2 regions of the Nocardioides sp. P5_E3 genome follow, and region 1 is predicted to be linked to the other one. Evidence: riboswitches for the same ligand, from Rfam matches in the RefSeq annotation. Region 1 holds a riboswitch; the other holds the start of a gene.
What was found. A riboswitch is a leader RNA that binds a small molecule or an ion and turns the genes downstream of it on or off. The one in region 1 is predicted to bind cyclic di-AMP.
Positions count from the first base shown of each region.

Region 1 (3,395 bases):
AGGTTGAGCTCCGGGACGAGGTAGCCCTCGGTCGCGTACAGCGCGAGCCCCTCGTCCTCCGAGCCGACGACCTCGACGAGGTCGTCCTGGACGTGGCTCAGGTGCAGCGTCCTCGGGACGATCAGATGGTTGCTCTGCCCGGCGACCGTGACGAGGTTGGCGTACATGTTGAAGCTCGTGCTCGTCTTCACCTCCAGGTACGGCGTGAGCGCGTTGCCGACGACGAGGGCCACAAGCAAGACGGCGGCGACGCCGGGCAACCGCATCGGACGAGGAGCTGGGCCCAGCCCATGCCCAGTTGTGCGCACGATCAGCCACGTGGCGAGCGGCACCCACACCAAGAATGGGATCAGCTTGAGCACCACCGCAGTCACCAGCGTCGGGGGCAGCAAAGACGACACCACGAGGACGGGAGCGAGGCCGAGGGCCGCCGTCCGGGCTCGCGACGGTCGGGTGGCGCGAGCCTCCAGGTCCGACGTGGTCGCGTCCGGCAGGAACAGGCAGAGCAGCACGATCAGGACGGAGGTGAAGTCGTAGAAGTGTTGGTCGAGGTCGATCGAGATGAGCGTGTGGAAGACCATCGCGAGCAGAACGCCGACGCGCCGGGTCTTGGTGAAGGCCAGCAGCACGGGCACTGACAGCTCGGCCAGCACGGGACCGGCGATGGTGAATGGAGCGAGGGGTCCGTCGCTCACGAAGGTCGGTAGCCCGAACGAGCTGAGGGACTGGTTGGCGTAGAAGACTCCGCACGACACCGCGGGATCGAGGAAGCCGCTGTTGAGCTTGGCGAACGCGGCGAAGCCGTAGAAGCCGAGCAGGATCCACCGGCCGGTGACGGCGAGCCAAGCCCAGGGATCGGGCCGGGTGAGGGCCACGAGCACCGCCAACGCTACGAATCCCATGAGTAGCCAGTGGTTGCCCGTCATCGGCAGCTCCAGCCACAACGACACGACTGTCAGTGCGGCGGTTGCCCCGAGCAGCCTCGCGGCGGGACGGACGAGCAGCACGAGCGCGGATGCCCCGAGCAGTGCCGAGACGATCGTCAGCGACGGCGTCCCGCCGTACAGGTCGCCGCGCCAGCCCACCGGGTTTCCGATGAGGTGAGCGATGACGGCCAGCGCGTACGTGCGCGCGAACCACCGCATGGGAGCGACCATCCGGTCGGTGCCCTCGGCGGTTAGCAGGGGTTGTGTCATAGCTCCAGACCTGTCGGACGTGCGGGCACCGTATCGCCGCGCTGGAGAGCTGTGCAGGCGATTCGGCGACTAGCGCCCGGCGGTCGGTGCGACACGGCTGGGGCAAATCGCGAGATCTTGTGCCGAAGATTGGCGACGGCTCCTCGAGCGGTTTAGGGTGTGGGCTGACGTCCGTGGCAGTGGGTCACCAGGCCCGCGCGGACGTCGCGCCGAGTCGTGGACCACACCCCCGCATCATCCGTGGTCGACGAGCCGGGGAACCACACTTCCCCCTGGGGTGAATCGCCTGTGAGGCGTGCTGCGCGAGCGGCACGAGGAGCAGGAGTAGGCCAGTCGTGCCGAACCCGTCAGCTCACCTGGTAGGCGTACGACACCCCGAGGAGTTCCCCCGCTCGTGGCTCACACCCGCAAGCGAGTTGGCGCGACCGTTCTTGGTCTCACCGCGATCGCTGCCATCGCTTTCGTGCCTGCAACCCCCGCGCAGGCCGACCCCGACATCAAGGACGTCAAGGTTCGCGTCGACCGCCTCTACCACGAGGCCGAGGCGGCGCAGGAGCGCCTCCACGACGCCAAGCTCGACCTCGCCGACCTGCGAAGCGACCTCGACGGTCTGAAGGCCGACCAGGATCGCCAGGACGAGCGCCTCGGCGCCGTGCGCGACCAGGTCTCCGACGCCGTCGTGCGCCAGCTCGAGGGAGAGGGCATTTCGACCGTCGGTCAGATCGTCGTCTCCGACGACCCGGGGGCGTTCCTCGACTCGCTCTCGACGATGTCGTCGTTCAACGACCTCCAGGCGTCGCTGCTCTCCGACTACGACACCGAGCTCGAGGCCCTCGAGATCCGTCGCGAGGCCACCGCGTCCCGCACCAAGGAGATCGCTGAGATCACCGAGCAGCTGAGCGACGAGAAGGACACGGTCGACGACAAGCTCGCCGAGGCCAAGGACCTGCTCGCCGACCTCGAGGCCGAGGAGCGCGAGCGCGTGCTCGCCTCGCGCGGCACCACGACCCGCGCGCCCAGCTCGGTCTCAGTCCCCGCGTCCGGCCGTGCCGCCGCGGCCGTGCAGTACGCGATGGCACAGGTGGGCGACGCCTACGTCTACGGCGCCATGGGCGAGAACGCCTTCGACTGCAGCGGCCTGACCATGCGCGCCTGGGCCCAGGCCGGCGTGTCGCTCCCGCACTCGTCCAGCGCCCAGTTCAGCTCCGGCCCGCGCATCGCCGCCAGCGACCTGCAGCCCGGCGACCTGGTCTTCTATTACAGCCCGATCAGCCACGTCGGCATGTACATCGGCAACGGCATGATCGTCCACGCTGCCAACCCCGGCACGGGCGTCGCCGTCTCGGGCCTCTACTCGATGCCCTTCGTCGGCGCGGTCCGCCCTGGCTGACCAGCAGACATCGAAGGCCGGTCGTCCACTCCTGTGGGCGGCCGGCCTTTCGCTGTTCCTCGTGGTGGTCCTGGTCGTCGTCCTCACCATGGACGGCCGGCAGGAGGTGGCGCCCCCTCAGCCGACCGAGGCGCCGCGGGCGAGTCCGGCGGAGGCGGCGGCCGCGCTGACCGCGTTCGTCGAGGCCGTCGAGGAACGTGACGGGCAGGCCCTGGCGCGGCTGGCGCCCCCCCAGGTGCCGGCAGCGGACGAGCTGTTGTCGGGCATCGCGGCCAACGTCCGCTCGCTCGACCTCGCGGCCGTGGACGCGCGCTACGTCGACCAGCTGGGCGCTGTCGCCCCCGACGGCTCGTGGAGCGGCGTGGCCGAGCTGACGTGGCGCGTGCGCGGCTTCGACGCGGCGCCGGCGCGCACCGACGTGGTCGTGAGCTTCGCGCCGAGTGGCGGGGGACTGGGCATCGTGGAGTTCGCGTCGTCCGAAGCAGCGGGGGCTCGCCTGCCGCTGTGGCTCCGTGGCCGCCTCGCGGTCTCCCGGTCGGACGGCGTCCTCGTGATGGCGGACGGCTCCTCGAGCGTCGCCGAGGCCACGGCGGCACGCACGGCGCGGGGCATCGACGTCGTACGACGCGTCCTGCCGGAATGGAGCTCGCCCGTGGTGGTGGAGGTGCCCGCCACCGCAGCCGCGCTCGACGAGACCCTGGGCGCACGACCAGGGACGTACGCCGGGATCGCCGCGGTGACGGCCGCGGTCGGACGAGCCTCGGACGGCGACGGTCCCGTACACGTGTTCGTGAATCCTGACGTCACGG
Region 1 covers NZ_JBFUMR010000004.1:42,552-45,946, forward strand. Annotated here, with positions in the region: gene ACXJKB_RS03210 (hypothetical protein) at 1-1,145, opposite strand, end outside; cyclic di-AMP (ydaO/yuaA leader) riboswitch at 1,414-1,577, shown strand; gene ACXJKB_RS03215 (NlpC/P60 family protein) at 1,660-2,586, shown strand; gene ACXJKB_RS03220 (hypothetical protein) at 2,648-3,395, shown strand, end outside.

Region 2 (3,395 bases), on a different contig from region 1:
GTGGTGGAGGACGACCGCCGGGTCGTGGCCGAGCCACAGCACGCGGTCGATCCGGGCGAGCTGGGAGTCGGCCAGCCGGTCGGTGACGAACGGGACGTAGCTCTTGAGGTTGCGGAACGCGACGTAGGCGACGTACCACGTGACGAGCCCGCTCACCGTGAAGAGGATCTGGTCGCGGTTCCACCGCTCGACGAGCACCGTCCGGAGGGCGACGCGCGCGGCCGTGCCGCCGCGCCGGACGAGCAGCACCCACCGCGCGGCGACGTCGAGCGCGACCGCCGAGGCGACGATCACCGGCAGCCGGAACCAGGTCGGCAGGGACGCCCCGTCGGGATCGCGCAGCGGGAGATGATGGGTCCACGCGACCAGCGCTGCCAGCGCGGCCATCACGGCCGCGACCACGGCCGCCGCTCGGAACTCCCCCCGACCCATGGGTCCACCGTAGCGACCCCCGGCCGCGGTGGACCGGACCAGAGCGAGCGGTAACCTCGGCCGGACATCTCACCTCGACCTCCAGGAGTCCTCATGGGTCGCTACGACCGCCGTGTCGCCGTCATCACCGGAGCAGCCCGAGGCATCGGCTTCGGCATCGCGCAGCGCCTCGCGAGCGAGGGCGCCTCGATCGCGGTCCTCGACCTCGACGAGGCCGCCGCCCAGGAGGCTGCCGGCCGGCTCGAGCTCGCCGACGGCGCCCGCGCTGTGGGCATCGGCTGCGACGTCGTCGACGCGGCCGCCGCCGAGGCCTCCGTGCAGCGGGTGGTCGACGAGCTCGGCGGGATCCACGTGCTGGTCAACAACGCCGGCATCACGCGCGACAACCTGCTGTTCAAGATGACCGAGGAGGACTGGGACCTCGTGATGAACGTCCACCTCAAGGGCGTCTTCAACATGACCAAGGCCGCTCAGTCCCGGTTCGTGGAGCAGAAGTACGGCAAGATCCTCAACCTTTCGAGCGTCTCCGCGCTCGGCAACCGCGGCCAGGCCAACTACTCGGCGGCCAAGATGGGCATCCAGGGCCTCACCCGCACGCTCGGCATCGAGCTCGGCCCCTTCGGCGTCACCGCCAACGCCATCGCGCCTGGGTTCATCGCCACCGAGATGACCGATGCCACCGCGCGCCGCCTCAAGATGGAGCCCGAGGAGCTGCAGCGGCTCAACGCCGAGGCGACGCCCGTGCGGCGCGTCGGGCAGCCCGATGACATCGCGGCCGCGGCCGCGTTCCTGTGCAGCGACGAGGCGTCGTTCATCACCGGTCAGACGCTGTACGTCGACGGGGGCCGCAAGCTCGGCTGAGCGCGCTCCGGGCGTGATCCCGGCCACGCCCCACGCTCGGGGACGTGGCCGGTTTTGCGTCCCTTGGGGTCGTCTGTCACCTTGGATGGCGGTCGAGAGACCCAACCGTCCCGGACTACGCCGAGTCCTGCCCGGCCGGGACGACCCCCGAGACACACCGGGGCAGGAGTGGGGGACCCACAGGTTCCACCGCCGGTCATCGACCGGCTCGGGGCGAAGCCGCCAGCCTCCCAGCAGCACCACGGGAGCACGGTGGCAGGGCACTTTCCAGCCCTAGCCCGACAGCTCACCTCACAGGCGTGGGAAAGGAACATCCATGCCTGCGACCCCTCGTAAGGCGCGAGCCCTCGCGCTCGCCCTCGCCGGGCTCGGCATCACCGCATCGACGATGAGTGCCATGCCCGCAACCGCCGCCACCGGCGGCAGCACGTCCGACAACGCCTCCACCACGACCACCGCGAAGAAGACGCAGAGGACGGCGCCCGTCAGCGCCAAGCGTCGGGTGGCCAACCGCGTGCTCACCGCACGCGACATCGCCATGCGCCAGCGCGGCGACGCCTACGCGTACGGCGCCGCCGGCCCGGACCGCTTCGACTGCTCCGGCCTGGTGAAGTACAGCTACAGCCGCGCCGGCCTCGCGCTGCCGCGCACGTCGAGCGCCCAGGCGGGACAGGCTCGCCGCATCGCCAAGAAGGACATGCGCTCCGGCGACCTGATGTTCTTCTACGGCAGCGGCGGGGTCTACCACGCCGCGATCTTCCTGCGCTGGTCGCACGGGCACGCCGTGATGGTGCACTCCCCGGGCTCGGGACAGCGCGTACGCGTCGCCGTCCCGTGGACGTCCGCCTGGTTCGCCGGGACCGTCCGCCGCGCCTGATCGGCGCCTGCCTCCGGGTGACAGGCCCGGATTGGTAGGTACTTCCTGCTGATCTACCCTGTGGCGCGCCTTCCCCGATCGGGGAGGGCGCGCCTCCAGACTTTCCAGAGAACCGCCAGACCCGAGCCCCCCGGCTCGACACCCCCGCTCGATCGGAGCTCCCCGTGCGTCACCGTCGCCACCTCTCGTCGCCCCGTGCGATCGTCGCCACCCTCGCGGCGGCCACGCTCCTCCTCGCCGGCTGCAGCGGCGGGGACGACGACCCCGCCCCGAGCGCCTCCGCGTCGTCCGAGCCGACCAGCTCGGAGACGTCCGAGGCCCCGCCGGAGCCGACGTACTGGCCCCTGACCGGTCTCGAGCGCAAGGGCGACGCACCCCGGCACCCCGTCGTCGTCACCAAGGTCGACAACACGTCCTCCAGCGCCCCTCAGGTGGGTCTCGGCTCGGCCGACCTCGTCGTCGAGGAGCTCGTCGAGGGCGGCTACACGCGCCTCGCGGCGTTCTACTACTCCAAGGTGCCCGCCGCCATCGGCCCGGTGCGCTCGATGCGCGCCAGCGACATCGGGATCGTCCCGCCGGGCGCGACCGTCGTGACCAGCGGCGCGGCCCCGGTCACGATCAACCGGATCAACGGCGCCGGCATCCCGTGGATCACCGAGGGTGCGGCCGGCGTCTACCGCGAGACGTCGCGCTCGGCGCCCTACAACCTCTTCGCCAAGCTCGGCGACATCTCCAAGCGCCTGAAGGCCGAGAAGGAGCCGCCCCCCTACCTCCCGTGGGGCGACGAGGCCGACCTGCCGAAGGGCGCGAAGGCCAGCACGCTCACCGCCGACTTCGGGGCCCACTCCACCAGCTGGCAGTTCCAGCAGGGCGGCTACGTCAACACCGACTCCTACGCCGCTGAGGGCGACCAGTTCCCGGCCGACTCCGTGCTCGTGCTGCGGGTCCGCGTCGGCGACGCGGGCTACCGCGACCCGGCCGGCTACCCGGTCCCGGAGACACAGTTCGAGGGCAAGGGCGCTGCGCTGCTCTTCCACGGCGGCCGTGTCGTGAAGGGCACGTGGACCAAGGACGGTCTGACCGGCGCGATCGAGCTCTCCACCAAGGGCGGCGACCTCACCGTGCCCGCCGGCCACGTGTGGGTGGAGCTCGTGCCGGCCGTCAACGGCAACGTCACGTTCGCGAAGTAGTCCCCGGCGCCAGCGCTCCGGCGCCTTCGTCGAGG
Region 2 covers NZ_JBFUMR010000038.1:17,637-21,031, reverse strand. Annotated here, with positions in the region: gene ACXJKB_RS19965 (phosphatase PAP2 family protein) at 1-432, opposite strand, end outside; gene ACXJKB_RS19960 (SDR family NAD(P)-dependent oxidoreductase) at 526-1,293, shown strand; cyclic di-AMP (ydaO/yuaA leader) riboswitch at 1,402-1,608, shown strand; gene ACXJKB_RS19955 (C40 family peptidase) at 1,610-2,170, shown strand; gene ACXJKB_RS19950 (DUF3048 domain-containing protein) at 2,335-3,360, shown strand; gene ACXJKB_RS19945 (TetR/AcrR family transcriptional regulator) at 3,344-3,395, opposite strand, start outside.
Region 2: another riboswitch for cyclic di-AMP. It lies ahead of ACXJKB_RS19955 (C40 family peptidase); the one in region 1 lies ahead of ACXJKB_RS03215 (NlpC/P60 family protein).